2 regions of the Streptomyces sp. NPDC044106 genome follow, and region 1 is predicted to be linked to the other one. Evidence: predicted binding sites of a transcription regulator. Region 1 holds the regulator's gene; the other holds the start of a gene.
The links. Region 1 encodes HspR, which represses chaperone genes until heat shock. Its sites were predicted from a motif close to TTGAGNNNNNNNNNCTCAA; they were not measured.
Positions count from the first base shown of each region.

Region 2: a site for HspR is predicted at 15,191-15,209, ahead of dnaK (molecular chaperone DnaK). Genes of this name have one in related genera too.

Region 1 covers NZ_JBWKFZ010000015.1:199,781-210,677, forward strand. The annotation lists gene clpB (ATP-dependent chaperone ClpB) at 1-2,463, opposite strand, end outside; gene AC07DI_RS27580 (pyridoxamine 5'-phosphate oxidase family protein) at 2,623-3,066, shown strand; gene AC07DI_RS27585 (hypothetical protein) at 3,174-3,530, opposite strand; gene AC07DI_RS27590 (helix-turn-helix transcriptional regulator) at 3,904-4,893, shown strand; gene AC07DI_RS27595 (helix-turn-helix transcriptional regulator) at 5,032-5,934, shown strand; gene AC07DI_RS27600 (hypothetical protein) at 6,007-6,519, opposite strand; gene AC07DI_RS27605 (heat shock protein transcriptional repressor HspR) at 6,612-7,076, opposite strand; gene dnaJ (molecular chaperone DnaJ) at 7,078-8,271, opposite strand; gene grpE (nucleotide exchange factor GrpE) at 8,314-9,012, opposite strand; gene dnaK (molecular chaperone DnaK) at 9,012-10,874, opposite strand.
Region 2 covers NZ_JBWKFZ010000002.1:175,415-194,622, reverse strand. The annotation lists gene AC07DI_RS03635 (nSTAND1 domain-containing NTPase) at 1-1,135, opposite strand, end outside; gene AC07DI_RS03630 (helix-turn-helix domain-containing protein) at 1,211-1,666, opposite strand; gene AC07DI_RS03625 (glycosyltransferase family 39 protein) at 1,994-3,370, shown strand; gene AC07DI_RS03620 (class I SAM-dependent methyltransferase) at 3,387-4,229, opposite strand; gene AC07DI_RS03615 (class I SAM-dependent methyltransferase) at 4,425-5,165, opposite strand; gene AC07DI_RS03610 (4a-hydroxytetrahydrobiopterin dehydratase) at 5,172-5,477, opposite strand; gene AC07DI_RS03605 (helix-turn-helix domain-containing protein) at 5,573-6,433, shown strand; gene AC07DI_RS03600 (nitrate reductase subunit alpha) at 6,619-10,302, shown strand; gene narH (nitrate reductase subunit beta) at 10,302-11,936, shown strand; gene narJ (nitrate reductase molybdenum cofactor assembly chaperone) at 11,933-12,511, shown strand; gene narI (respiratory nitrate reductase subunit gamma) at 12,508-13,230, shown strand; gene dnaK (molecular chaperone DnaK) at 13,253-15,121, opposite strand; gene AC07DI_RS03575 (OsmC family protein) at 15,272-15,697, opposite strand; gene AC07DI_RS03570 (SAM-dependent methyltransferase) at 15,796-16,596, opposite strand; gene AC07DI_RS03565 (DUF6345 domain-containing protein) at 16,969-18,600, shown strand; gene AC07DI_RS03560 (amino acid permease) at 18,631-19,208, opposite strand, start outside.

The sequences.
Region 1 (10,897 bases):
CAGCGGCCGCGCCCCGTACGCCGGATCGTTGCCCTTGTCCGCGAGCCAGGCCAGCGCGGCGGGCGTGACGTCGAGCGTGAGCCGCCGCTCGGCGAGCCGCTTGGCGAGGCGGCCGATCTGCAGCTCGGCGATGTGCGCCAGCTCGTCCTTGGTGAGCGCGGAGAAGACCACGAGGTCATCGAGGCGGTTGAGGAACTCGGGCTTGAAGGACGCCCGCACCACCTCGAGGACCTGCTGCTTCTTCTCCTCCTCGCTGGTGAGCGGCTCGACCAGGTACTGGCTTCCGAGGTTGGACGTGAGGACCAGGATGGTGTTGCGGAAGTCCACCGTCCGGCCCTGCCCGTCGGTGAGCCGCCCGTCGTCGAGCACCTGGAGCAGCACGTCGAAGACCTCCGGGTGCGCCTTCTCGACCTCGTCGAGCAGCACGACGCTGTACGGACGCCGCCGGACCGCCTCGGTGAGCTGGCCGCCCTCCTCGTACCCGACGTAGCCGGGGGGCGCGCCCACCAGACGGGCGACGCTGTGCTTCTCGCCGTACTCGCTCATGTCGATGCGGACCATGGCCCGCTCGTCGTCGAAGAGGAAGTCCGCGAGGGCCTTGGCCAGCTCGGTCTTGCCGACGCCGGTCGGGCCGAGGAAGAGGAACGAACCGGTGGGCCGGTCGGGGTCGGCGATCCCCGCGCGGGTGCGCCGCACCGCGTCCGAGACGGCGCGCACGGCCTCGGTCTGGCCGATGAGGCGGCGGCCGAGCTCGTCCTCCATGCGCAGCAGCTTCTGTGTCTCGCCCTCCAGGAGGCGGCCCGCGGGGATGCCGGTCCAGGAGCCGACGACGTCGGCGATGTCGTCCGGGCCGACCTCCTCCTTGACCATGAGGTCCTTGGCCTGGACGGCCTCCTCCTCGGCCTCGGATGCGACTTCGAGGTCGTGCTCCAGGGCCGGGATCTCGCCGTAGAGCAGCTTGGACGCGGTGTCGAAGTCGCCGTCCCGCTGGGCGCGTTCGGCCTGGCCGCGCAGCTCGTCGAGCTTCTCCTTCAGCTCACCGACGCGGTTGAGGGACTGCTTCTCCTTCTCCCAGCGTGCGGTGAGGCCGCGCAGCTCCTCCTCCTTGTCGGCGAGATCGCGCCGCAGCTTCTCCAGGCGCTGCTTGCTCGCCGGGTCCGTCTCCTTGCCGATCGCCAGCTCCTCCATCTTCAGGCGGTCGACGGCGCGCTGGAGCTCGTCGATCTCGACGGGCGAGGAGTCGATCTCCATGCGCAGCCGGGACGCGGCCTCGTCGACGAGGTCGATGGCCTTGTCGGGCAGGAAGCGCGAGGTGATGTACCGGTCGGAGAGGGTGGCGGCGGCGACGAGCGCGCTGTCGGCGATCTGGACCTTGTGGTGCGCCTCGTACCGCCCCTTGAGCCCGCGCAGGATCGCGATGGAGTCCTCGACGCTCGGCTCGGCGACGAGGACCTGCTGGAAGCGCCGCTCAAGGGCGGGGTCCTTCTCGATCCGCTCGCGGTACTCGTCGAGGGTGGTCGCGCCGACCATCCGCAGCTCACCGCGGGCGAGCATGGGCTTGAGCATGTTCCCGGCGTCCATGGCGGAATCGCCGCCGGCCCCGGCGCCCACGACGGTGTGCAGCTCGTCGATGAACGTGATGATCTGCCCGTCGCTCTCCTTGATCTCGGAGAGGACGGTCTTGAGGCGCTCCTCGAACTCGCCGCGGTACTTCGCGCCCGCGACCATGGCGCCCAGGTCGAGGGAGACGAGCCGCTTGTTCTTCAGCGACTCCGGGACGTCCCCCTTCACGATGCGCTGGGCGAGCCCTTCGACGACGGCGGTCTTGCCGACGCCGGGTTCGCCGATGAGGACGGGATTGTTCTTCGTACGCCGTGAAAGGACCTGGACCACGCGCCGGATCTCCTGGTCCCGCCCGATGACCGGGTCGAGCCTGCCCTCGCGGGCGGCGGCGGTGAAATCGGTGCCGAACTTCTCCAGGGCCTTGTACTGGCCCTCGGGGTCGGGTGTGGTCACCCGGCGCCCTCCCCTGGTCTTCTCGAATGCGGCCAGCAGCTTCTTGCTGCCGGCTCCGTGCCGGTTGAGTACGTCCCCGGCCTTGCCACCCTCGGCGGCGATGCCGATGAGCAGGTGCTCGGTGGACAGGTAGTCGTCGCCGAGCTCCTTCGCGCGCTGGGCCGCGTCCGCGACGACGGCCAGCATCTCGCGGTCGGGCTGCGGCGGCGAGACGGTGGACCCCGTCACGCTGGGCAGCGCGGCGAGCACCCGCTCGGTGTCGGCGCGGACGGCGGCCTGGTCGGCCTCGACCGCGGCGAGCAGGTCGACGATGTTCTCGTTGTCCTCGCCCTCCAGCAGCGCGAGCAGCAGATGCGCAGGGGTCAGGTCAGGGTGACCGTCCTGCACCGCGCGGCTGGTGGCCGCGTTGATCGCGTCCCGGCTCCTGTTGGTCAGCTCGGCGTCCACGTGCGCCTCTCCTCCTTACGGGTCCCACCACGTCGTCCTACGGCCCTACGGGTTCCTGTTGAGCCGTACGCGTAACACTGACTTGGTCAACGTACACAAAGTTGAGTCTATTCCACTCAAGGACGAAGCGGGAAGTCCGGGCGGCTATGTTCCGTAACCATGACCCCGAACCCGCCGACCCCGCCCGCCGCCCGGATCGATCCGTGCGACCCGCCCGAGCACTACCTCAGCTTCTGGCGCGAACGGCACCTGTGCACGTTGACGACCCTGCGCCCGGACGGCACGCCGCACGTGGTGCCGGTCGGCGTCACGTACGACCCGGCCGCCGGGGTCGCGCGGGTCCTCGCCCGCAAGACGAGCCGGAAGGTCGTGCACATCCTCGCGGCGACGGGCGTGGACGGGCCCGGCGCGCGGGTGGCCGTGTGCCAGTTCGCGGGCCGGCGGTGGGCCACGCTTGAGGGCAGGGCGGAGATCAGGACGGCGCCGCGGGAGATCGCGGAGGCGGAGATCCGCTACGAGGAGCGGTACGGGCGCAGGCCGTCGCCGAACCCGGACCGGGTCCTGATCGAGATCACGCTGACCCGCGCGCTCGGCAAGGCGTAACGGAAAAGCACCCGCGCACACCACAGCGGCGCCACCGTGTTCAGGTCCACGGTGGCGCCGCTGCTGGGGGAAGCGCCTGCGCGATTTACAACGACGGGGGAATCGCGTCAGGCACTGCGGGGGGTGGCTGTGACGTTGTCCGAGGCGCTCGCGGCGCCCTGGTCGTGCTGGTCCTGCCCGCCGACCACCTGGTGGTCACGGCGGTCGAGGTTGACGAAGACCATCCCGTACCGGACGGCGCAGCGCACGGGCTGCGGCGCTCCGCGGGGCCGGCGCAGACACCGGTAGGCCCTGATCTCCTCCTCGTCGTCACGGGTGACGACGATGGGCTCACCGAGCAGGGTCACCATCAACGAGTCGCCGCGGTGGGGGATCGCGGTCACAAGATCGATGAAGTGCCAACCGGAGCGGTAGGCGGTGGCCATTTCTCGGCGGAAGGTGCGGTCGTCGGGAGGGGTACTCATGAGACGGCGCCCCCCTTCGGAGCGGTCCCCCAAATGACATCCCCCTTCGCAGCCGACGCCCAGATCACGTCACCCTGCGGAACGGCGTCCCAGATGACATCCGACGGCGCCGCGGACGCGGCCGACGCGGTTCGTGCGGCGGCATCGTCGTCCGGGTGCGCGCTCAGAGCGCTGAAGGCGCTGACAGCCAACCCAACGGAGAAGGCACAGACAAGTACCGAGCGAAGCTTTCCCTGGCGCATAGCGGGCTTCGTCCTCACTTCCATCGCGACTCTCCCCCGGCCTTCCAAGACGATGGCTCATTCAGCCATGCGAACACCACAGGACCGATGCATCATGTTCCTGCACGTTCAAGACCCTGGGGGGTGGAGTTATGCCAATAAACAGCTCAATTAGGGCACATCCACATGCCATGGCTGAACTATGCGATGAAGGTAAGCGGCTCTACGGCAACGCGTTGCGTACCGGACGCATCCGGCGCACGGAAGCGGAAGCCGCTCCCTGCCTTATGGATTTCGCGCTCCTGGTCCCCGATCCGGATGACGCCGACTGGCTCCGCCCTGTTCCGCCCACTTCGGCACTCGCCCAACGCGTCCGCCCCATTGAGCGCGAGATCCAGGAGCGGAGGACGCTGGCCAACGAACTCGCCGACACGTTCGAGCCATTTATGGCCATCACCGCCCAGGACCGTCCTGCCGCCCATTCGATCACCGTTCTCGAAGGCGGAAGCCGCATCAACGCGGCCATTCAAGTCGCCATAGCCGAATGCCAGTCGGAGGTCATCACCGTCCAACCCGGCGGCGGGCGCAGCGAAGCCATCGTCACCGAAGCGGTGAAGCAGAGTCAGAGCATCCTCGACCGAGGCATCAGGATGCGAACGCTGTACCAGCACACCGCACGCCACAGCCAGACCACCATCGCCTACGCCGAGCACATGCGGCAGGGCAAGGTGGAGGTCCGCACACTCGAAGAACTCATCGAACGACTCATGATCTTCGATCGGACCGTCGCCTTCATACCGGCCCGCGAGGACCGCCAAACGGCCCTGGAACTCCGCCATCCAGGCCTCGTCCAGTATCTGGCCAACGTCTTCGAGCAGCTGTGGCAACGAGCGTCACCGCTGCTCGACGAGGCCCCCTACGCACCGTCCACGGACGGCATCACCGGCGTCCAGCGTTCCATCGCCAAACTCCTCGTCGACGGCCACGTGGACGAGGCAATCGCCCGCCGCCTCGGCATGAACGTCCGTACCTGCCGCGCCCACATCGCCAAGATAGCCGCCGCCCTCGGCAGCGGCAGCCGGGCCCAACTGGGCTATCTCATCGCCCAGTCGGGAATTCTCGAACAGGGAAGAACGACATGACGGGCGTGGGAACCGGACGGAAATAAGACACGTTCGCGGGGCCGTCCATAAGTAGACACTTGAACTACGGCATCCGGACCGGCCCACTCCTCGCCTGCATAGAATCGCGGCGCTTCAACCAGGCAGGAGGGGGACCGAATGGCCACGAAGCACTTACCGCACGCCGTCGACGAACTCTGCCCGGAGGGGCTGGGCGTCTACCGGCGCTCCCTCCGCGAGGGGCGCATTCTGCGCAGTGAGGCCGTAGGCGCTCCCTGCCTGGAGGAGCTGGGGATCCTGGAACCCCACCCCGACGACCCGGAACGGCTGCGCCCCTCCGTCCCCATCGACCCCGCCGTCCTCGACGTGCGGTTCGGCGCCGACGCCTGTTCCGGAACGGGCGACCGCTCCGTCATCGTGCTCGACGGGCTCGACGCGATCAACGCGGCCATCGACCGCGCGATGGGCCGGGTCACGGAGGAATTCCTCGCCGTACAGCCCGGCGGGACGCGACCGCCCGAGACCCTGGCCGAAGTCTTCCCACGGGACCAGGCCCTTCTCACCCGAGGGTGCCGAATGCGCACTCTCTACCAGCACACAACGCGCCATTCCCTGCCCGTGCTGGCCTACTTCGAGCAGCTCACCGGCGACGCCGAGGCCCGGACCCTGCACGAGGTGACCGACCGGCTCTTCGTCTTCGACCGGACCGTGGCGTTCATCCCCGCGAGCCGGGACCGCAGCGTCGCCCTCGAACTGCGCCACCCGGCCCTCGTCGAGTACTTCGCCACGACCTTCTGGCGGCTCTGGGGGCTGGCGACCCCCATGTGGCCGCAGGCCGCCCCCCAGCCGCCCGAGAACGGCATCACCGCCCGCCAGCACGCCATCGCGGGGCTCCTCGTCGAAGGCCTCACCGACGCGGAGGTCGCCGACCGGCTCGGCATGAACATCCGCACCGCCCGCGTCCACATCGCCAAACTGGCCAGCACGCTCGGCAGTCACAGCCGGGCCCAACTCGGCTACCTCATAGGGCAGTCAAAGATCCTGGACCATCACCAGAGATAGGGCCAGGGCCCGGGACAGGGCCAGGGACACGGACACGGACACGGGCACGGGCAGACGCCTCACCCCTCACCCTCACCCCCCACTCCCCGCAACCCACTCCCGCAACAACGCCTCCCGCTCCGCCGCCCGCGGCGACCCGCCCTCGTGGCGACGGCCCCAGTCCGCCATCGCGGTCAGCGTCGTGAGGAGCGAGCCCGCGCCCTCCGTGAGGCGGGACAGGAGCGCGCGGGAGAGGTCGTACTCCGTCTGGGAGTAGCCGATCGCCGCCGCGGTGTACGCCGTCAGTTCCTTGTCGCCGTCGGGGGCCGTCAGGCGCACCGTCATCGTGGGGGCCTCGTCGCCGCCGCCCAGGCCGACCGTGAGGACCAGGTCGACCGCCGCGCCCACATGCCGCCGCAGGGACTTCACCGGGACGTCGTCGACCGTCAGGGCGCGCACGTCCTCCCACGGCCACATGCCGGACTGCCGGTCGCCGAGGGCCAGTACGCCCTCCGGGGACAGCCGCACCCCGGCGGCGAGCCCGGCCGGTTTCGCCCCCACGTACACATCGCCCTCGGCGATCCAGAACAACCCCACCATGGCCATGGTCAGCTCAACTCCCCCGGTAAAACCGTCGGCCCACATCGAAACAGGGCCGGGAGGTGGTCACCTCCCGGCCCTGTTTCAGGTTACGGAACCTACTGCTCGGACGTCCGCTTGGGCCGCCACACCACCAGCGCGCTCGCCTGCTGCACGTCCTGGTAGGGGACGAGGTCGCGGCGGTACGAAGCGTGCACCGCCGCCTCACGCTGCTGCATGGCGACGGCGGCGCCCTCCACGGCCGAGGAGAGCTCCGCGACGCGCGACTGGAGCGCGGCGACCTGGTTCTCCAGCTCGATGATCCGCTTGATGCCGGCGAGGTTGATGCCCTCCTCCTGCGACAACTGCTGCACGGTACGCAGCAGCTCGATGTCGCGGGCGGAGTAGCGACGGCCGCGTCCCGGGGTGCGGTCCGGGGAGACCAGGCCCAGGCGGTCGTACTGCCGCAGGGTCTGGGGGTGCAGGCCGCTCAACTGGGCGGCCACCGAGATGACGTAGACCGGCGTCTCATCGGTCAGCTGATACGCCCTGCTCAGTCCGGGCTGTCGACGACGGCCGTCCATCTCATGCTCCCTTCGCGGCCTGGAACAGTTCTGCCCGCGGATCGTCGTCCGCAGTCGCCTTGCGGTAGCTCTCCAGGGCTTCCTTCGCCCCGTCGCTCAACGACGTCGGAACCGCGACCTCCACCGTCACGAGCAGGTCGCCGCGGCTGCCGTCCTTGCGGACCGCTCCCTTGCCGCGGGCCCGCATCGTACGTCCGTTCGGCGTGCCCGCGGGCAGCTTCAGGGTGACGGACGGGCCGCCCAGCGTGGGCACCTTCACCTCGCCGCCCAGCGCCGCCTCCGGATACGTCACCGGCACCGTGACCGTGAGGTTGTCGCCCTTGCGGCCGAAGACCGGGTGGGTGTCGACGTGCACGACCACGTACAGGTCACCGGCCGGGCCGCCGCGCTCACCGGGTGCGCCCTTGCCGCGCAGGCGGATGCGCTGCCCGTCCGAGACACCGGCCGGAATCCGCACCTGCATCGTCCGGGACGACTTGGCGCGGCCACTGCCGCCGCAGACCTCGCAGGGGTCCTGGGCGATCAGCCCACGGCCCTTGCAGTCCATGCACGGATCGGTGAGGGAGAACCCTCCGCCACCGCCCCGCGAGACCTGGCCCGTGCCGACGCAGGTCGGGCACACACGCGGCGTGCCGTTCTTGTCGCCGGTGCCGGAACACGCCTTGCAGGGCGCCTGGGAGGACATGCGCAGCGGCACCGTGGCACCGTCCACCGCCTCCGTGAAACTCAGCGTGACCTCGGACTCGATGTCCTGGCCGCGCCTCGGCTGCGTACGCGCACCGGCTCCGGCACCCGCGCCGCCGCGGTTGAACAGGCCCCCGAAGACGTCACCGAGACCGCCCCCGAAGCCGCCGCCGGCCGCTCCACCGCCACCCGGGGCGCCGCCTCCGAAGAGGTCGCCCAGGTCGAAGTTGAACGATCCGCCGCCGCCTCCGGGGCCTTGCCGGAATCCGCCGTTGCCGAAGAGAGCACGCGCTTCGTCGTACTCCTTGCGCTTCTTGGGGTCACCGAGGATGTCGTTCGCCTCGGAGATCTCCTTGAAGCGCTCCTCCGCCTTGGTGTTGCCCTTGTTGGCGTCCGGGTGGTTCTCGCGGGCGAGCTTCCGGTACGCCTTCTTGATCTCGGCTTCGGTGGCGTCCTTGGGGACGCCGAGGACCTTGTAGTAGTCCTTCTCGATGAAGTCCTTGGTGCTCATCCCCGACGCACCCCCTTTCGGTAGTCCCTCGTCAGTTCAGCGTCAGCCCTCGTCCGGGCCACCGCTGTCCTTGTCCGTCGGCTCGGCCGACTCGGCGTCGGCCTCCGCCGTCTCGCCCTTGACCGTCTGCGCGCCGGGCTGCGGCTCGGCGACGGCCACCCGCGCGGGGCGGATGGTGCGCTCGCCGATGCGATACCCCGGCTGCAGGATCGCGACGCACGTCGTCTCGGTGACGTCGGGCGCGTACGAGTGCATCAGGGCCTCGTGGATCGTCGGGTCGAAGGGCTCGCCCTCCTTGCCGAACTGCTGAAGGCCCAGCTTGGCGACGACGGTCTCGAGGGACTCGGCCACCGACTTGAAGCCGCCCACCAGCTCACCGTGCTCACGGGCGCGGCCGATGTCGTCGAGGGTGGGGAGCAGCTCGGAGAGGAGGTTCGCCGAGGCGATCTCCTTCACCGTCACCTTGTCCCGCTCCACCCGACGGCGGTAGTTCTGGTACTCGGCCTGCAGCCGCTGGAGGTCCGCCGTGCGCTCGCTGAGCGCGGTGCGCACCTGGTCCAGCTGTGCGGTCAGGCCCACGTCCTGCGCGGACGTCTTGCTTTCCGTGTCCCCGGCCGGGGCCGCCGGGCCCTCCTCGGTGGAGGGCTCGGCGGCCTTCGGCGCCGCGTCATCAGGGGTGGCGCCAGAGGGGACGTCGGGATTCTCGGCGTTCTCGCCGAAACCCGGGGTCTCCTCGGTCATCAGGCAGCGCCACCCTTCGCGTCACCGGGCTTCTCGTCGTCGACGATCTCGGCGTCGACCACGTCGTCGTCGGCCTTGGCCCCGGCGTCCGGGCCGGGGGCAGCGCCCTCGGCGCCCCCGCCCGCGGCCTGGGCGTCGGCGTACATGGCCTGGCCCAGCTTCTGCGAGACGGCGGCGACCTTCTCGGTGGCGGTGCGGATCTCGGCCGTGTCGTCGCCCTTGAGCTTCTCCTTCAGCTCGCTGACGGCGGTCTCGACCTCGGTCTTCACGTCACCCGGGACCTTGTCCTCGTTGTCCTTGAGGAACTTCTCGGTCTGGTAGACGAGCTGCTCGCCCTGGTTGCGGGACTCGGCGGCCTCGCGGCGGGCGTGGTCCTCGTCCGCGTACTTCTCGGCCTCCTGGCGCATCCGGTCGACCTCGTCCTTCGGCAGCGAGGAGCCACCGGTGACGGTCATCTTCTGCTCCTTGCCCGTGCCGAGGTCCTTCGCGGTCACGTGCATGATGCCGTTGGCGTCGATGTCGAAGGAGACCTCGATCTGCGGGACGCCACGGGGCGCCGGCGGCAGACCGGTCAGCTCGAACATCCCGAGCTTCTTGTTGTACGCCGCGATCTCGCGCTCGCCCTGGTAGACCTGGATCTGGACGGACGGCTGGTTGTCCTCGGCCGTCGTGAAGATCTCGGAGCGCTTCGTCGGAATCGTGGTGTTCCGCTCGATGAGCTTGGTCATGATGCCGCCCTTGGTCTCGATGCCGAGGGACAGCGGGGTCACGTCGAGGAGCAGGACGTCCTTGACCTCACCCTTGAGGACACCGGCCTGGAGCGAGGCGCCGATGGCGACGACCTCGTCCGGGTTCACACCCTTGTTGGCGTCCTTGCCGCCGGTGAGCTCCTTGACGAGCTCGGCGACGGCGGGCATGCGGGTGGAGCCACCGACGAGAACGACGTGGTCGATCTCGGAGAGCTGGATGCCCGCGTCCTTGATGACGTTGTGGAACGGCGTCTTGCAGCGCTCCAGGAGGTCGGACGTGAGCTGCTGGAACTGGGCGCGCGTGAGCTTCTCGTCCAGGTGCAGCGGGCCCTCGGCGGAGGCCGTGATGTACGGCAGGTTGATCGAGGTCTCCGTGGAGGAGGACAGCTCGATCTTGGCCTTCTCGGCCGCCTCGCGCAGGCGCTGGAGCGCCATCTTGTCCTTGGAGAGGTCCACGCCGTGGCCGTTGTTGAACTGCTTGACCAGGTAGTCGACGACGCGCTGGTCCCAGTCGTCACCACCGAGGTGGTTGTCGCCGTTCGTGGCCTTCACCTCGACGACGCCGTCGCCGATCTCGAGGAGCGAGACGTCGAAGGTGCCGCCACCGAGGTCGAAGACCAGAATGGTCTGGTCGTCCTTGTCCAGGCCGTAGGCCAGGGCGGCGGCGGTGGGCTCGTTGACGATGCGCAGGACGTTCAGGCCCGCGATCTCGCCGGCCTCCTTGGTGGCCTGGCGCTCGGAGTCGTTGAAGTACGCAGGGACGGTGATGACCGCGTCGGCCACCTTCTCGCCCAGGTACGCCTCGGCGTCACGCTTCAGCTTCTGCAGGATGAACGCGGAGATCTGCTGGGGGTTGAACCCCTTGTCGTCGATGTCCACCTTCCAGTCGGTGCCCATGTGGCGCTTGACCGACCGGATGGTCCTGTCCACGTTGGTGACCGCCTGGCGCTTGGCGACCTCGCCGACCAGCACCTCGCCGTTCTTCGCGAAGGCGACGACGGACGGCGTGGTCCTGGCACCCTCGGCGTTGGTGATGACGGTGGGCTCGCCGCCTTCCAGAACGCTTACGACGGAGTTAGTCGTGCCCAGGTCGATGCCGACCGCACGTGCCATTTCGGTTCCTCCAGAGGTACATC
Region 2 (19,208 bases), on a different contig from region 1:
GCGTGCGGGCCCGGACGCCCTGGTCGTGGGCGGTGACGGCGGCCCGCAGGAACTCGGCCTCCATCGCGGTCAGTTCACTGTCGCCTCTGCCGCCCTCGAACGCCTCACGTGCCGCCTTGAGCCTCGCCCCCCGGTACAGCGCCCCGGCGTCCCGGCCCAACTCCTGCCAGGCGCGGGCGGCTTCGGTCAGCGCCCGGTGCAGTCGCAGCCGCTCCCTGTCCTCCTCGATCCAGCCGCGCAGCCGTGGCCAGGCGCCGATCAGCGCCTCGTGCGCGAGGTCGACCGTCGTGCCGTCGACGGTCAGCAGGCGGGCCGCGACCAGCCGTTCGAGGACGCCGTGGCAGCCGGGCGGCAGTTCGGTGCGGTCGACGGGGCGCCGCGTGTCCTGCGTCCCTTCGCCCGGTGCCACCATGCGCAGCAGCAGCGTGCGCGCCCGTGCGGCCTCCGTCACGTGCAGACTGCCGTAGACGTCCTCGGCGGTGTGCGCGACGGCGCCGCGTACCCCGCCGATCGCCTCGTACGCCGCCTCTGTCAGCGTCCTTCCGCTGCGCCGCCGCCACACTTCGCGCAGCGCGTGGGCCATCAGCGGCAGCCCGCCCGGCTCGTCCGCCACGTCGGCGACGATGCGGGCGGTCAGGGCGCGCTCCACGACGAGCCGGCCGGCCCCGGCAGGTCCGACGACGGCTTCGCGCAGCCGGCCCGGCGACATCGGACCGACCAGGACGTTGGCGTCGCCCAACGCCTCGGCCAGCGGTCCGTGTTCGGCGCACCGGCCGTAGAAGTCGGCCCGTACGGCGAGGAGCACGCGGAGCCGGGAGGCGGTGTCGCGCGCGGTGAGCAGCCCGTCGAGGAAGGCGTTCCGCTCGGCCGGGTCGTGGCAGAGCGAGAAGACCTCCTCGAACTGGTCGACGACGAGCAAGGTGTCGCCGTCACCCTCCACCGGCGTGAACAGATGGCGGTGGGTGCGGGCCGGGCGCTCCCCGGGGGCCAGGATGCGGATCGCCGCGGGGCGCGCGGGTCCGGTCGACTGCCGTAGGGCCGGGATGAGCCCGGCCCGCAGCAGGGACGACTTGCCGCTGCCCGACGCACCGATCACCGCGACCACGCGCCGCAGGGCCGTGAGAGCCTGTGTCATATCCCCGGTCGGATCAGTGGGCGTCGTCTGGTGCGTGCGATCGCAAGGCGCCGGGAAGTCCTCGTAGCGGAGCTACTAGGGCTTTTCGGCAACGCGGCGAGCGTGCGTGCCAGGCGGCGACCACCCGGCCGGGGATATGACACAGGCTCTGAGCGCCACCAGCTCGTCCACGAGGTCGTCACGGCCGAAGAAGCGTTCCCGGTCGTCGGCGCCGAACCGGGCGAGGCCCGGGTAGGGCGACTCGCCCTCGTCCGTGCCGCGTCCGGCGTCCTCGGCCACCGTCTCGTACCAGTACCGCTCCCATTCCTCCGGGTCGCCCTCGCACGCGGTGACGTAGGCGCGCAGCACGGGCAGCGTCGGCAGTCGATCGCCCGCGGCCGCCGCGGAGAGCGTGGGCGCCGAGTACGGGACGCGCTGCGCCATCGCGCGGTACGTCGGGCCGCCCGCGTCGACGCGGAGCTTGCGGAGCCGGTGCGCGAGGTGCTGGACGGGGCCCGCCGTCGGCTCAAGCGGCTTCTCACGACGCCCCACCGCGAACCCCCCTCCCCCGCACTCGTCGGCGCCCCGGCCGACGCCGTCACCGGCTCTCCCGGTTCAGACCTGCGCCACGCTAGCAATTGATTGACGCGGCGGAACAGGGCTGCCCATCAATCCGCGCGCCGCTGAACTCGGCCTTCCGGGCCCGCTCTTGGGCCCGTCGGCCCCTTCGCAGCGCACTCTCGGGAGCACGTCATCGTCACCACCCGGCCCCTCCCCTCGACCGACGTCCGCCGCTCCACGCGGGACGGCCCGCACCGGCCCCGGCTCCGCGCCCGCGCACGTTCGGCGGCCATCGCCCTGCCCGGACTGCTGCTGGCGATGGGCCTCGGCCTCTGGGGCATCCGCCGGGACGGCACGATGTGGCGGGACGAGGTGGTGACGTACGACGTCTCACGACGCGACCTGTCCGACCTCTGGCACACACTCGGCAACGCGGACGCCGTGCACGGGCTCTACTACCTCCTGATGCACGGCCTGTTCCGGATCACCGGAGGCGCCGACCCGCTCCTCGTCATGCGGATTCCCTCCGTCCTCGCCATGAGCGCGGCCGCCGCGGGTGTCGCGCTGCTCGGCGCCCGGCTCGCGGGGCCGCGTACGGGAGTGCTCACCGGTGTCGCGTTCGCGGTGTTCCCGCTGATCCAACGGTTCGCGCAGGAGGGCCGCTCCTACGCTCTGGTCTGCGCGCTGGTCGTCTGGGCGACGTCCGCCCTCCTCGACGCCGTCGCAACCGATGAACCGCGCTCGGCACGCATGTGGTGGCGGTACGGCGCGCTGATGCTGGTGGCCTGCTGGCTGCACGAGTTCGCGGTGTTCGCCCTGGCCGGGCACGCGATGGCGATTCCGCGTGCGGCTCGTCGTCGGTGGGGCGTGGTCGCGGGCGCGGTGGTCGCGGGACTCGCGCCGCTCGCCGTACTGAGCGAGCGGCAGCAGGCGCAGGTTTCCTGGCTCTCCTTCAGCCCTCGTCAGTACGCGGCGACCCTCGGAGTGTGCCTCGTGGGCGTGGGTTGTGCCGTGCTCCTCAGGAAATGGCTTCCCCGGGGCGCGGTGTCGAGGGACGGGCTCGTCCGGGTGGCGCTGCCGCTGCTGGTCGCCCCCACCGTCCTGCTGATGCTCCTCACGCCGTTCAAACCCCTGTTCGTTGACCGCTACGTCCTCTACATCTGGGCCGGTCAGGCCCTCCTTCTCGGCGCCCTGTCGGACCGGGCCCTGCGCGCCGGGCCCAGGCAGACCGCCGTCGCCACGGTGGCCGTCATGGTCGCTCTCACCTCACTGGTCCCCCTCTCCCTGCAGCTGCGGGCCCCCGGCAGCCGCCTCGACGACGCCACCGCCGCCGCGCACTCGATCGAGGCCGCCGGCCGCACGGGGGACGCGGTGGTCTACCTGCCGTCGCGCCGCAGGGTGTGGACGCTTGCGTCACCCGATGCCGTCGAGGGGCTGCGCGACATCGCCCTGGACCGCGGCCCGGTCGCCTCGCGCACCCTGTACGGCACGGAGGTGCCCGCCCAGGTCGTCCGCGACCGCATGACGGCGGAGCCGCGCATCGTCCTCGTCACCGATCCGTCGGGCGAGACCTCCGACGCCGTGGAGCAGGAGACCGTGAAACGCCGTGTCATCGAGGACCGCTTCGCGAGGTGCCGGTCCTGGCACACGCGCGGGGCGCGCGTCACCCTGTACGCGCGCCCCGGTCACTGCTGAGCCCCCTTGCCCCGCTCTAGCTTTGCCCCCCGTCCCGCACCGCCACATGCACCGTCTGCGCCGTCAGGAGGAACAGGTCGCGGCGCTGGTGCAGGCTCTCGGGGTCGTTCTCGTCCAGGAGGCGGTCGAGGGTGGTGAGGTCGTCGGGGGCGAGGCGGTCGGCGTGCATCTCGCGGCGGCGGGTGAGCTCCGTGACCACGTGGGCCCTCGCGTCCTGCGAGAGGGGAGCGGGCAGGTCGAGGAGGAAGGTGCGCGTGGCCTCGTACCGCAGGCCCGCGTCGGCGAGCAGCGTCGGCCAGTCCTCGGTCGCCTCCTTCGCGCCGTCCAGACCCGCGCGCATCCCGGTGAACCACTCCTCGTCCGCCGCCTCAAGCCGGGCCTGGAGTCCCGGACGGCCGAAGCCGATGTCGCGGGGCAGGGAGCGGGCGCTCAGCCCGCCCTCAAGCAGGGCGATGGCGCCACCCGGTGCGAGGTGTCCCGCGAGGGTGGCCAGCGCGGCGCCCTGGTCACCGACGTGGTGCAGGGACTTGCACAGCCAGAGCAGGTCGGCCGTCGGCACGTCGTCGACGGCGTCCGGGAGCGCGGCGCGCACCGTGCCGAAGCGGCCCGCCAGGCCCTCGCGTTCCGCGCGCTCGCGGGCCCGCTCCAGGAGGGGCTCCTCGGGGTCCGCGGCGACGATCCGTGCCTCGGGGAACGCCTCGGCCAGCAGGAAGGAGATGGCGCCCGGACCGGAACCGACGTCGGCGACGACGCCCGGGGCCGGGGCCCAGCGCTTCAGCCAGTCGGTCACCCCGCCGTACAGGGGCGCGGCGACCCGTGCGTAGCGCTCGAGCATCTCGCCCATGGCTGCCCAGTCCATGTCGCTGTCGTGCCCGTGTCCGTGGCCCTGTCCGTGCCCGTGGTGATGGCCCATCGTCTTCCGCCGCCTTCCGGTCGAGCCGCCTCGATGACGTCCTGTCGTGTCGGTGTCGATCCGTCCTCGTCTCGACAGGGACAGCCTGCTCCGGGTTTCCGGTATCCGCCCAACGGTATTGCCGGACCCGCAAATTTCTGTTCAGCGCTGCTTGCGGTACGCGCGCAGGCTGAACTGCGGGTCGGGCCGGGGAACGTCCTGGTCCGGCAGAGCCGCCAACCGCGCCGCGAAGCGGGCGGCGCGCGGCCCGTCGGGCGGGATCTGCGTGAACCAGCCGCGTCGCAGGTCCGCGACCGTGGAACGGGGCGAGCGGCCCTGGCCGTGGCCGCTGAAGCGGGCCCGCCCGGCCGGGACCAGGCCGTGAGCGGCGGCGTACGCGTCGACGGTCTCGGCCCGGTCGGCGGCGGTGAGGACCGGGCGTGACGCGAGTACGGCGTCGATGTCGCTGCGTACGTCGTGCGAGGCGGCCTTGTCCACGGTGGTGATGTAGACGCCGCCGGGCCGCAGCACCCGTGCGCACTCGGCGACGACCGACGAGGCCTCCTCGGGTCCGGCGAGCAGATGCAGCAGCCATACGGTGCTCACCGCGTCGAAGGAGCCGTCGGCGAAGGGGAGTCGGCGGCTGTCGCCGAGGACGACGGCGCCCGGCAGCCGTCCGGCGGCCATCCGGGCCATGCGGTACGCGGCGTCGACGCCGGTCACCCGCAGCCCCTGCCGCGCGGCGAGGCGCCGGGTGACCAGGCCGGTTCCGCAGGCGGCGTCGAGGAGCGTGCCGGTCCCCGCGGGAAGCAGGCCGAGGACCGCGGTGGCGGCGGCCTCGGCGCGCGGCTCACCGCCGCGTGAGGCGTCGTACCGGTCGGCTTCCTTGCCGTAGTCGAGCATCGGCGGTCATTCGGCGCCGTGGGCGGGGGCCAACTCCGCGACCCGGCGGGCCAGTTCGAAGTCGAGGGCGGTGAGCGCGCCGCCCGCGCTGTGCGTGTGCACGGCCAACGTGACGGTGTTGTAGCCGAGGGTCAGGTCGCAGTGGTGGCCGAGCTCCTCCTGCGTCCGGGCGATGTGGACGACCAGGCCGGTCGCGGCGAAGTGTGAGGCGAGCCGGTAGGAGCGGGTGATTTTGCCGTCCGTCACGGTCCAGCCGGGCAGCTCCGCCAGGCGGGCCTCGATCTCCTTCTGCGAGAGCGGTTCGGGGGTCATGGGTCACGCTCCTTCGGGGAAGTCCGGCGCTGTGACCGGGGAGAAGCCGGTCTCCGGCTCACCTTGCCACAAAGTGTTTCGTTTACCGTCTACGTATGACAACCGCCGCGCCCGCCACGGGGAACACCAGAGGCAAGGCCAAGGGGGCCGTCAACGAACACGCGGCCGGCGTGGGACCGCTGCTGCGCGGCTGGCGCGAGCGGCGCCGGGTGAGCCAGCTGGAGCTGGCCCTGCGCGCCGACTCCTCCGCCCGGCACATCAGCTTCGTCGAGACGGGCCGGTCGCGGCCGAGCGAGGAGTTCCTGCTGCGCCTCGCCGAGCATCTCGACGTGCCGGTGCGGGAGCGCAACTCCCTTCTGCTCGCGGCCGGTTACGCGCCCCACTACCGGCAGACCCCGCTCGACGACCCCTCGATGGGCGCCCTGCGCGAGGGCCTCGATCAGCTCCTCGCCGGTTACGAGCCCTATCCGGCCCTGGTCGTCGACGCGACGTACGGCGTGATCGCGGCGAACCGCGGCATCGCGATGATGCTCGAAGGCCTGCCCGAGCACCTCCTCGCGCCGCCCCCGAACGCGATGCGGCTCACCCTCCACCCGGAGGGCCTCGCCCCGCGGATCCGGAACCTGCGGGAGTGGCGCGGTCACCTGCTGCACCAGATGGAGCGCCAGATCGCCCTGCAGCGGTCGGACGCGCTGCGGGCGGTGTACGAGGAGGTGGCGGCGTATCCGGTGGAGGATCCCGGGATGGACGCCTTCGAGGCGGGGCCGTCCGGGGGCACGGTGCCCTACTTCGCGCTGCCGCTGCGGATCGAGCACGGCGGGCAGGTGCTGTCCTTCATCTCCTCGATCTCGACGTTCAACACGCCGATGGACGTGACGGTCGCCGAGCTGGCCATCGAGACACTGCTCCCGGCCGACCCGGCGACGGTCAAGTACCTGCGGGCGCACGTGTCCTGAGCCGGCGGGCTCTTGCGGACGGCGAGGCATCCGGCTCCCGCGGCGGAAGCGGCCCCGGGGCGGCGGCGTGCGCGAGGCCGTTGCCCTCGGTCACGGCCGCGTCCAACCCGTACGGCGGCGGTCGGCAGGTGCTCCGTGATCACCGCGTCTAGGTTCGGTGGGAGGCACACCTAGGGAGCTCCACGGTGACAGAGACGACCGAGCCCGCCGCCGCCCTGCTGCGGGCGGGGAAGTTCTTCCGGCGCGGCACGGCCGCCCCCGACCTGCACAGCGTCCGGCTGACCGGCGGGCGGGACGCGGACGCCTTCTACCGGGACCGGTGGAGCCACGACAAGGTCGTGCACTCCACGCACGGCGTGAACTGCACCGGCTCGTGCCGCTGGAAGGTGTACGTCAAGGACGGCATCATCACGTGGGAGACGCAGGCGACGGACTACCCGAGCGTCGGCCCCGACCGCCCCGAGTACGAGCCGCGCGGCTGCCCCAGGGGCGCCGCGTTCTCCTGGTACACGTACTCGCCCACGCGTGTCCGCTACCCGTATATGCGCGGCGTCCTCGTCGACATGTACCGGGAGGCGAAGGCGCGCCTGAAGGATCCGGTGCTGGCCTGGGCGGACATCCAGGGCGATCCGGAGCGGCGCCGGGCCTACCAACTGGCCCGGGGCAAGGGCGGACTGGTGCGGGCGAGCTGGGACGAGGCCGTCGAGGTCATCGCGGCCGCGCATGTGCACACGATCAGGACGTACGGCCCCGACCGGATCGCGGGGTTCTCCCCCATCCCCGCGATGTCGATGGTGTCGCACGCGGCGGGCGCCCGCTTCATGTCGCTGATCGGCGCGCCGATGCTGTCGTTCTACGACTGGTACGCGGATCTTCCTGTCGCCTCGCCGCAGGTCTTCGGCGACCAGACCGACGTGCCGGAGTCGGGTGACTGGTGGGACGCCGCGTATCTGATGATGTGGGGCTCCAATGTGCCGGTGACGCGGACACCCGACGCGCACTGGATGGCCGAGGCCCGCTACCGGGGCCAGAAGGTCGTCGTCGTGGCTCCCGACTACGCCGACAACGCGAAGTTCGCCGACGAGTGGCTGCACCCGCATCCGGGCACGGACGGGGCGCTGGCCTTCGCCATGGGACATGTGATCCTCAAGGAGTTCTTCGTCGACCGGCAGACGGAGTTCTTCACCGACTACGTGCGCCGGTTCACCGATCTGCCCTTCCTGGTGACCCTGGAGGAACGCGACGGCGCGTACGTCCCCGCGAAGTTCCTGCGCGCCACCGACCTCGGCGAGGACGGTGAGGGCGGGGAGTGGAAGACGGTGGTGCTCGACGCGGCCACCGGCCGTCCCGCCGTCCCGAACGGCTCGCTGGGCTTTCGCTGGACCGAGTCCGGCAAGGGCAAGTGGAATCTGGAGCTCGGCGACATCGAGCCGGTGCTGACGTTGCGGGGCTCCGACGTGGCGGTGGGCGTCGAGGTGCTGCTGCCCCGCTTCGACACGGAGGGCGGCACGCACGGGCAGGGCCGCGGTGAGGTCGTGCGGCGCGGGGTGCCCGCCACCCGGCTCGGCGGTCAGGGCGGACCGCTGGTCACCACCGTCTTCGATCTGCTGCTCGCGCAGTACGGCGTGGGGCGCGCGGGGCTGCCGGGCACCTGGCCCGCCTCGTACGAGGACGCGGACGCGCCCGGCACCCCGGCCTGGCAGGAGGCCCACACCTCCGTGCCCGCCGCCAAGTGCGTGCGGATCGCCCGGGAGTTCGCCGCGACGGCCGAGAAGTCCAGGGGCCGCTGCATGATCCTCATGGGGGCGGGGACCAATCACTGGTTCCACTCGGAGACGATCTACCGGTCCTTCCTCGCACTGCTCCAGCTCACCGGCTGCCAGGGCCGCAACGGCGGCGGCTGGGCGCACTACGTCGGGCAGGAGAAGTGCCGCCCGGTGACCGGCTGGGCGACGCTCGCGGGCGCGGGCGACTGGAGCAGACCGCCGCGGCAGATGATCGGCGCCGCGTACTGGTTCCTCAACACCGACCAGTGGCGCTACGACAGGTTCGCGGCGGACGTCCTCGCCTCGCCGCTGGGCGAGGGCCGGTTCGCCGGGATGACCGGCGCCGACTGCCTCGCCCTGTCCGCGCGCTCCGGCTGGATGCCGTCGTACCCGACCTTCGACCGCAACCCCCTCGACCTGGCCGACACGGCGGGCGATCCCGTGGCGAACGTGGTCGACGCACTCAAGGCAGGCACCCTCAAGTTCGCCTGTGAGGACCCGGACGCCCCCGAGAACTGGCCGCGCGTGCTGACCCTGTGGCGCGCCAACCTCCTCGGCTCGTCCGCGAAGGGCGCCGAGTACTTCACCAAGCATCTGCTCGGCACGCACTCCTCGCTGCGCGCCGAGGAGGCGGCACCGGACGAGCGTCCCTCGACGGTGACGTGGCGCGACGAGGCGCCCGAGGGCAAGCTCGACCTGCTGGTCTCCCTGGACTTCCGCCAGACCTCGTCGACGCTGCTCTCCGACGTCGTACTGCCCGCGGCCACCTGGTACGAGAAGCACGACCTCTCGACCACCGACATGCACCCCTACGTGCACTCCTTCACCCCGGCCGTCGACCCGCCCTGGCAGGCCCGCACCGACTTCGACACCTTCCGCGCCATCGCCGACCGGCTCAGCGAGCTGGCCGTGGACCACCTCGGCGTACGCAAGGACGTCGTCGCCACCGCGCTCCAGCACGACACCCCCGGCGAGACCGCGCAACCGGGCGGGGTGGTCCTGGACTGGCGTAAGGGCGAGTGCGAGCCGGTCCCGGGCAGGACGATGCCGAACCTGGCGGTGGTGGAACGCGACTACACCGCGATCGGCGCGAAGTTCGCCGCGCTCGGCCCGCTCGTCGAGCAGCTGGGGCTGCCCGCGAAGGGCATCGCCCTCCACCCCGACCAGGAGGTCGAGGAGCTGCGCGAGCGCAACGGTGTGGTGCGCGGCGGGCCCGCGGACGGGCGGCCCGCCCTGGACACGGCGGTGAAGGCCGCCAACACCATCCTCGCGTTGTCCGGCACCACCAACGGCCGCCTCGCCACCCAGGGCTTCCACACCCTGGAGGCGCGCACCGGCCAGGAGATGGCGCACCTGGCCGCCGAGCACGAGGGCAAGCGCGTCACGTACGCCGACACGCAGGCCGCGCCGGTGCCGGTGATCACCTCGCCGGAGTGGAGCGGCAGCGAGGCAGGCGGGCGCCGGTACACGGCGTTCACGCTCAACACCGAGCACCTCAAGCCGTGGCACACCCTCACCGGCCGCCAGCACTTCTTCATCGACCACGACTGGATGCACGAGCTGGGCGAGGCGATGCCCGTCTACCGGCCGCCGCTGGACATGAACCGGCTCTTCGGGGAGCCGCGGCTCGGCCCGGACGGCGAGCGGGAGGTGACCGTCCGCTACCTCACGCCGCACAACAAGTGGTCGATCCACTCCGAGTACCAGGACAACCTCTTCATGCTGTCCCTGTCGCGCGGCGGCCAGTGCCTGTGGATGGCGCCCCAGGACGCGGACGCGATCGGCGTCAAGGACAACGACTGGATCGAGGCCGTCAACAGGAACGGCGTGGTGGTGGCGCGCGCGATCGTCTCGCACCGCATGCCGGCCGGCACGGTCTACATGCACCACGCGCAGGAACGCACCGTGAACGTCCCCAAGGCGGAGGCCACCGGGAAGCGCGGTGGCATCCACAACTCGCTGACCCGCCTCATCCTCAAACCGTCCCATCTCATCGGCGGCTACGCCCAGTTGTCATGGGCGTTCAACTACCTCGGCCCGACGGGCAACCAGCGCGACGAGGTGACGGTCGTCCGCCGCCGCAGCCAGGAGGTTCAGTACTGATGCGCGTGATGGCTCAGATCGCGATGGTCATGAACCTCGACAAATGCATCGGGTGCCACACCTGCTCGGTCACCTGCAAGCAGGCGTGGACCAACCGCGACGGCATGGAGTACGTCTGGTTCAACAACGTCGAGACCCGGCCAGGACAGGGCTATCCGCGCCGCTACGAGGACCAGGAGAAGTGGCGCGGCGGCTGGGAGCTGAACAAGCGCGGGGCCCTGAAGCTGAAGAACGGCGGCCGGATCAAGTCGCTCCTGGAGATCTTCTCCAACCCCAAGCTCCCGGAGATCAAGGACTACTACGAGCCCTGGACGTACGAGTACCGGAACCTCACCGACGCCCCGCTCGGCGACGACTACCCGGTGGCCGAGCCGCGCTCGCTGATCTCCGGCAAGCCCATGAAGATCGAGTGGTCGTCGAACTGGGACGACAACCTCGGCGGTACGACCGAGCACGGCCACCTCGACCCGATGGTCGCCAGGGCCCGCCAACAGGCTGCCGACAAGGTGCAGTTCGCGTTCGAGCAGACGTTCATGTTCTATCTGCCGCGCATCTGCGAGCACTGCCTGAACCCGTCGTGCGTGGCATCCTGCCCGTCCGGCGCGATGTACAAGCGCTCCGAGGACGGCATCGTCCTCGTCGACCAGGACCACTGCCGCGGCTGGCGCAAGTGCGTGACCGGCTGCCCGTACAAGAAGGTGTACTTCAACCACCGCACCGGCAAGGCCGAGAAGTGCACGATGTGCTACCCGCGCGTCGAGGTGGGCCTTCCCACCATCTGCTCGGAGACCTGCGTGGGGCGCCTGCGCTACCTCGGGGTGATCCTCTACGACCCCGACAAGGTGACGGAGGCGGCCTCCGAGCCGGACGACCACAAGCTGTACGAGGCGCAGTTGGGCGTCTTCCTCGACCCCGCGGACCCCGAGGTGCGGCGCGACGCGGAGCGGTCCGGGATCTCCCACGACTGGATCGAGGCCGCGCGCCGCTCCCCCGTGCACGCGCTCATCAGCACGTACAAGGTGGCGCTCCCGCTGCACCCGGAGTACCGCACCATGCCGATGGTCTGGTACATCCCGCCACTCTCCCCGGTGGTGGACGCGCTGACGGAGACCGGGCACGACGGCGAGGACCTGGGCAATCTGTTCGGCGCCATCGACACGCTGCGCATCCCCCTCGAATACCTCGCGGAGATCTTCACGGCCGGTGACGTCGGGCCCGTGCGCTCATCGCTGGAGAAGCTGGCCGCGATGCGGGCGCACATGCGGGCCATCAACCTCGGTGACGAGCCGCCCGGTTCGGTGGCCGGGGCCGTGGGCATGTCGGGCCGGGAGATCGAGGAGATGTACCGGCTGCTCGCCGTCGCGAAGTACGAGGACCGGTACGTCATCCCGACCGCGGCCGTCGCGGACGCGCGGCGCCTGGAGGAGTCGGCGCTCCCGGACTCGTGCAGCCTCGACTACGAGGGCGGGCCCGGCATGGGCGCCGACGGTCCCTTCGGGCAGGACTCCGGCCGCAGGCAGCTGCCCCTCGTCACCATCGAGAACTTCCACACGCTGCGGGCCCGGCAGACCGCCGACAAAGAACCCAGCGCGGCTCAGAAGGCCCACGCGGCCAAGGAGGAGGACGACAAGTGACCCGCAACGCCCTGCTCTACCAGGCCGCCGCCCTCTGCCTGGCCTACCCCGACGACGAGTTCCGCGAGCGGCTGCCCCTGCTCACCGCTGCCGCGCCCCCCGAACTGGGCGGCTTCCTCAAGTACGCCGCGGCCACCGCCCCGCGCGAGCTCGCCGCGCACTACGTCCAGGTCTTCGACTTCAAGAACCGCCACAGCCTGTACCTGAGCTGGTGGCGGGACGGCGACACCCGGCGGCGCGGCATGGCCCTGGTGCGCTTCAAGGAGGTCTACCGCGAGCACGGCCTGGAGTTCACCGGCGAGGAGCTGCCGGACTTCCTGCCCGCCGTCCTGGAGTTCTCCGCGCAGGCGGGCCCGGTGCTGCTCACCGAGCACCGCAGCGGCCTGGAACTGCTGCGGATCGCACTCACCGACTGCGGCACGCCGTACGCCGCGGTCCTCGACGCGCTCTGCGCGACGCTGCCGGGCCCCTCTCCCAAGGACCGCGCCGAAGCGCTGGCCCTCGCCCGGTCGGGACCGCCGCGCGAGGACGTCGGCCTTCAGCCCTTCGCACTCACCGGGGAGCGGCCGTCATGACCACGCTGCTGTGGGGCGTGCTCCCCTACGTCGCCTTCGTGCTGCTCGTCGCGGGCACCGTCTGGCGCTACCGCTACGACAAGTTCGGGTGGACGACCCGTTCCTCACAGGTCTACGAGTCGAAGCTGCTGAACATCGCCTCGCCGATGTTCCACTACGGCATCCTCTTCGTGCTCGTCGGCCACCTGGTGGGGCTGTTCCTGCCGCAGTCGTGGACGGACAAGGCGGGCCTGAGCGAGCACATGTACCACCTGTTCTCGCTGTACGGGGGCACGGCGGCCGGTGTCCTGCTCGTCCTCGGCATCCTGCTGCTGCTCTACCGGCGGCGCACCAACACGCCGGTGTTCCGCGCCACGACCGCCAACGACAAGCTGATGTACCTGGTGCTGTTCGCGGCGATCGTGCTCGGCATGGTCGCCAAGCTGACGCACGCCTCCGGCGACGGCTACCACTACCGTGAGTCCATCGCCCCCTGGGCGCGCAGCCTGTTCACGCTCCGGCCCGACATCGACCGGATGACGGGCGTGCCACTGCTGTACGGCATCCACGCGGTGGCCGGGATGCTCCTCATCGCACTGGTGCCCTTCACCCGGCTCATCCACATGTTCAGCGCACCCGTGCAGTACCTCTTCCGGCCGTACGTGGTCTACCGCGCCCGGGACCCGAAGCGGGTCGGGGCGCGGCCCGAGCGGCGGGGCTGGGAGCGGACGGAGTCGTGAGCCCCGCCCGCCCCCGCGGCACCTACTGGGCGCCGCCCTTCTCCCCGGCACTCTTGTCGTCCTCGTCCACGATCTCGGCGTCCACCACGCTCTCCTCGGCGGGGGCCTCCGCGGCCGTCTCCTGCTGGGCGCTCCCGCCGGCATTCGCGTACATCGCCTGGCCCATTTTCTGGCTCACCGCGGCCAGCTTCTCCGCGCCGGTCCGCAGCGCCGCCGTGTCGTCGGCCCGGTTCTTGAGCAGTTCCTTCAACTCGTCGGCAGCCGACTCCACTTCGGCCTTCGTGTCGGCGGGCACATTGTCGCCGTTCTCCCGCAGGAACCGCTCGGTCTGGTAGACGAGCTGCTCGGCCTGGTTGCGGGTCTCGGCCGCCTCGCGCCGCTTGCGGTCCTCCTCGGCGTGCTCCTCCGCCTCCCGCACCATGCGGTTGATGTCGTCCTTGGGCAGCGCGGAACCGCCCGTCACCGTCATGCGCTGCTCACGTCCTGTGGCCTCGTCCTTCGCGGAGACGTGCATGATCCCGTTGGCGTCGATGTCGAAGGTGACCTCGATCTTGGGGACGCCGCGCGGGGCGGGCGGCAGGCCTGTCAGGTCGAAGACGCCGAGCTTCTTGTTGTACGCGGCGATCTCCCGTTCGCCCTGGAAGACCTGGATGCCGACGGAGGGCTGGTTGTCCTCCGCGGTGGAGAAGGTCTCCGAACGACGGGTGGGAATCGTGGTGTTGCGCTCGATGAGCTTGGTCATGATGCCGCCCTTGGTCTCGATGCCGAGGGAGAGCGGGGTCACGTCGAGCAGCAGGACGTCCTTGACGTCGCCGCGGATCACCCCGGCCTGCAGGGCGGCGCCGAGCGCCACGACCTCGTCGGGGTTGACGCCCTTGTGCGGGTCCTTGCCGGTGAGCTCCCTGACCAGGTCGGTCACCGCGGGCATCCGCGTGGAACCGCCCACCAGGATCACGTGGTCCACGGCGGAGAGTTTGACGCCCGCGTCCTTCACCGCCTGGTGGAAGGGCTCCTTGCACCGGTCGAGCAGATCCGCTGTCAGCTCCTGGAACTGGGCGCGGGTCAGTTTCTCCGCGAGGTGCAGCGGGCCCTCGGCCGACGCGGTGATGTAGGGCAGGTTGATGTCGGTCTCACTCGACGAGGAGAGCTCGATCTTCGCCTTCTCGGCCGCCTCGCGCAGGCGTTGCAGCGCCATCTTGTCCTTGCCGAGGTCCACCCCGTGCCCGTTCTTGAACTGGCGCACCAGGTACTCGACGATCCGCTGGTCCCAGTCGTCGCCGCCGAGCTGGGTGTCGCCGTTGGTGGCCTTCACCTCGATGACGCCCTCGCCCATCTCCAGGAGCGAGACGTCGAAGGTGCCGCCGCCGAGGTCGAAGACGAGGACGGTCTCGTCGTCACCCTTGTCGAGGCCGTACGCGAGGGCCGCCGCCGTCGGCTCGTTGATGATGCGCAGGACGTTGAGCCCGGCGATCTCACCGGCCTCCTTGGTGGCCTGGCGCTGGGTGTCGTCGAAGTACGCGGGCACGGTGACGACCGCGTCGGTGACGTCCTCGCCCAGGTAGGACTCGGCGTCGCGCTTGAGCTTCTGCAAGACCCGCGCGGACAGCTCCTGCGCGGTGTAGCGGGTGCCGTCCACGGAGCCGCTCTCCGGGAAGCGCCAACCACCGTCGCCCATATGGCGTTTGACGGAACGCGCGGTGCGCTCCACGTTGGTGACCGCCTGCCGCTTGGCGACCTCGCCCACCAGGACGTCACCGTTCTTCGCGAAGGCGACGACCGAGGGCGTGGTGCGCGCGCCCTCCGCGTTGGCGACGACGGTGGGCTCACCGCCCTCCAGTACGGCCACCACTGAGTTCGTCGTACCGAGATCGATCCCGACCGCACGTGCCATGGTTCAGTCCCTTCCGCCGTGAGCTCACATCCCCCGTATCCAGGTCTACTCGGTTCTCCATCACAAAACTTGAGCGCGCTCTTGTCAATGCCGGGCGTGACAATGCCGCCACCCCTTTTCGGGGTGACGGCCTCGTCAACTCGGTCGCGCTCAGGCCAGCTTGGCCGAAAGCGTGATGGTGGTGCCCGACAGTGCCTGGCTCACCGGGCAGCCGCCCTTGGCCTTCTCGGCGGCCTCGACGAAGGCCGCCTCGTCGATGCCGGGCACGGTGCCCTCGACGGTGAGGTGGATGCCGGTGATGCCGGTACCCGGCTGCAAGGTCACGTCGGCGGAGGTGACCAGGCGGGTGGGCGGGTTGCCCGCGCCGGTCAGTGTGTGCGACAGCGCCATGGCGAAGCAGCTGGAGTGCGCGGCGGCGATGAGCTCCTCCGGGCTGGTCCTGCCGTTCGCCTCCTCGGCGCGCGACGGCCAGGACACCGCCTGCTCCCCGATGCCGGAGGAGTCGAAGGTGACGGTGCCCGAGCCCTCTGCCAGAGAGCCTTCCCAGACCGTGTGCGCGGAGCGCGTGGTTGCCACGATGCAGATCCCTTCAGTGCGGTTCCGTGATCGGAAGTTCCGTTGGCCCCATCCGATCACACTCCGGGCCGGAACGGGCCGCGCGGAGACGGTACGGATCAGGCCTTGCGTGCCACCGCCCCGTACATGGCGATGGCCCGGTCGTCGATGCCGTCCTGCAAGGGCCCCGGACGCCACGTGTGCACCTGGGTGACGCCAGGGTCGACGAGCTCCATCCCCTCGAAGAACGACGTGGCGGTCTCCAGATCGCGCAGCACCATGGGCATCCCCTGCTGCTCGTACTCCTCGGCCACCCGGCCGACCTCCTCGGGCGCGAAGTCCGCGGTGCCGATCGTCAGCGCGAGGAAGCTGCCCGACGGCAGCGGTTCGAGCAGCCGCCGCACCAGGCGCCGGTCATCCGGCGGCAGAATGAAGTGCAGGATCCCGATGACCATCAGGCCGACCGGCTCGTCCAGGTCTATCAGCGCGCGGAACTCGGGGCTCTCCAGGATGGCTTCGGGATCGTGCATGTCGGCGTCGACGTAAGCGGTCGCCCCCTCCGGGGAGCTCTGCAGCAGGGCGCGGGCGTGGGCCAGCACGATGGGGTCGTTGTCGACGTAGACCACCCGGGACTCCGGCGCCACGCCCTGCACCACCTCGTGCAGGTTGGGGGCGGTGGGCAGCCCGGTGCCGATGTCGAGGAACTGCCGGATGCCCTGCTCCTGGGCGAGGTGGCGTCCGGCGCGGTGCATGAAGCGGCGGTTCTCCAGCATGTGCACCGGCAGCGCAGGCCAGTGCCGGCACATGGCGTCGCCCGCCTCGATGTCGACGAGGTAGTGGTCCTTGCCTCCCAGGATGTAGTCGTACACCCGCGCCGAGTGGGCCGTCGAAGTGTCAATACGATCACCCGCGTTGTGCATGTGCCGCTCCGCTCTTCACCGTTGTCAGTGGTTCCCAGAGGCTATAGCGGACCCGGGCCCGGCCCGCACGCGCACGGCGCCGCGGTGAACCCGCGAGGGCCTCCCCCGGTGCCCGGGAGACCCTCGGGTGAAAACGGGCCGCGCGGGGCGCGGCCGGGTCACCGAGGTGTTCGAGCGGGGGCCGCAGGTGCGCGTCGGCCGATACGAACACGTTGTGTGCGCCGCCACGCCACAGGGGCCTCTGAGGTGCGGGAACAGACGCGTGGCAGGGGGCCTATGGCCGGAATGGCAACTGGGCAAGGCGCGTCGGCGGTGACACTTTGAGGCCCCCTCGCGCACGACAGCGAGGAGATCCTCTCAGGGGGTAAGGCCATGCGCATCAACTACTCGGACCGCGGTCCCTCTCCACTGGAACCGGAGAAGCCCGGAGCGGCCGGCGACCGGGACTCGACCTTCGGATGGTGGGGGGCCTTCAGCATCCAGAAGTTCGTCAACCAGGCCACGCTCTACCACACGCACGAGGACGCCACCGGCTGGCTGGCGTACCTCCAGCAGTTCTACGACCGCAACTTCTGGTTCGCCGACGGCGGCGCGCAGGTGTGGGCGTACGAGGAGACGTACGACAACTGGCAGGACCGCTACGGCATGGACGCGGTCGTCGCCGTCTACCACTCGGGCCACGGCGGCATGGACGGCAACGGCGTCTTCTTCGCGCCACTCGGCGCCGCCTGGGACGGCCGCAGCGACGCCGTCTCCAACCGGATGGCGCTCGGCAACGAGAAGGCGAACTACGTCTTCTGGTCCACCTGCGACTCGCTCAAGGTCACCGGCGGCCACTCCCCGATCCGCACCTGGGCCGGACCCAACGTCGGCTTCCGGATGATCTTCGGCTTCGAGACCACCAGCATCGACAGCGGAGACTACGGAAAGAAGTTCTGGGAGAAGTGGCGGGCCGGGCAGACGTACTGCGACGCCTGGCTGAACGCCAGCTGGGACATCTACCACGGTCAGGCGCCCTCGGTCTGCGCGGTCGGCTCCACCCAGGCGGAAGCCACCAACCGCCTCAACACCGAGCGCAACTTCTACCGCGACCACGTGCCGGACAACTGGTACGCGTGGCGCTGGTACTACGCCCGTGCGGGCATCAGGGAACTGCTCACCCAGCTCCCCGGACAGCAGCAGATCATCCAGCTCGCGCCCCGCGACCCGAGCGCCGAACTCGGCCGCCTCGGGCAGCTCGCCGACTTCCCGTCGGCGGCGCTCCAGGAGGTGCACGTCGAGCGGATGGGCGTGCTCAACGCGACCTCCGGCGACCGCATCATCTCCACCGCTCCGCAGGGCAACCGGTGGATCAAGCTCGCCGAGCCCAACCACCGCAACACCCAGCAGCTACCCACCGAACGCGCCGTCCAGACGGCGCGCGCGTTCGCCGAGCGGTACGCCGAGGGCGCCGAACTCGTCGTCGACAGCGTGCACGACCTGATGCAGAACTCGGGGACGAAGGACGGCTCCGAGGTCGGGCGCCCCGTCTCGCTGCAGACGCACGTGACGTTCCGGCAGGTCTTCGACGGCATCCCCGTCATCACCCCGGGCCGCGGCCTGATCCGCGTCGCCCTCGACAACGACGGCACGCCCGTGCAGGCGCAGATCGCCACGCGCCGGCCCACCGGCGTCACCCGCGAGCCGAGCACCGAGGTGTCGCCGCCCGCACCCAAGGGCGGCAGGGCCACGGCGGCGCCGCTGGAGCGCGACCCGCGCAACGCGCTCGACGCGGCGCAGCGCAGGCTCCTCGCCCACCTCGCGGCGGTCACCGCCGACGAGTCGGGCCGGGGCGCGGCGGCGGAGCGTCCGCCGCAGGTCAACGACGTCCCCGGCACATTCGAGGTCGGCTACGAGATGGAGGGCAACGAGGCGTACCCCGCCGCCCGCAAGCTGATCGAGATCAGCACACAGGGCAGCATCTTCAAGACCCGCCGCTGGGTCGTCGCGCCGCTGGCGCGGTAGGCGCGAGCGGCGGCGGACCGGGGAACCGGTTCAGCCGTTCACGGTGGCGGCCCGCTGCTTGCGGGCCGCCATCAGCGCGTACACGAGCACGCCCACGAAGAGGAACAGCACGCCCTGGTAGACGGCCGCGTAGCCGGACCCGGCGACCAGCCACATGGAGAACGCGAAGGCGACGCCCGCGAGGACCGCGTCCCGCACCAGGCGCCCGCGGTCGACGCGCTCGCGCTGCCCGGAGACCAGGAAGTAGATCTGCGCGACGGTGGCCAGGAGGTACGGCACGGTCGCCGTGAACGTGGTGATCAGGACCAGGGACTCGAAGACGCCGCTCGAACCCGCCGTGTAGTTGTAGACGGTCAGCAGCGAGGCGAGGACGACGGTGACGAGGACGCCGACGGTCGGCACCCCGCGCCTCTTCCTGCCGAACGCGCTCGGGAAGAGCCCGTCCTGGGCCGCCGCGTACGGCGTCTGGGCGCTGAGCAGCGTCCAGCCGTTGAGGGCGCCGACCATCGAGATCAGCGCGGCGACGGCGACCGCGGTGCCGCCCCAGGAGCCGCCGAACATCACGTCGACGGCGTCCGAGAAGGGCGCGGTGGAGGCCACCAGCTTGT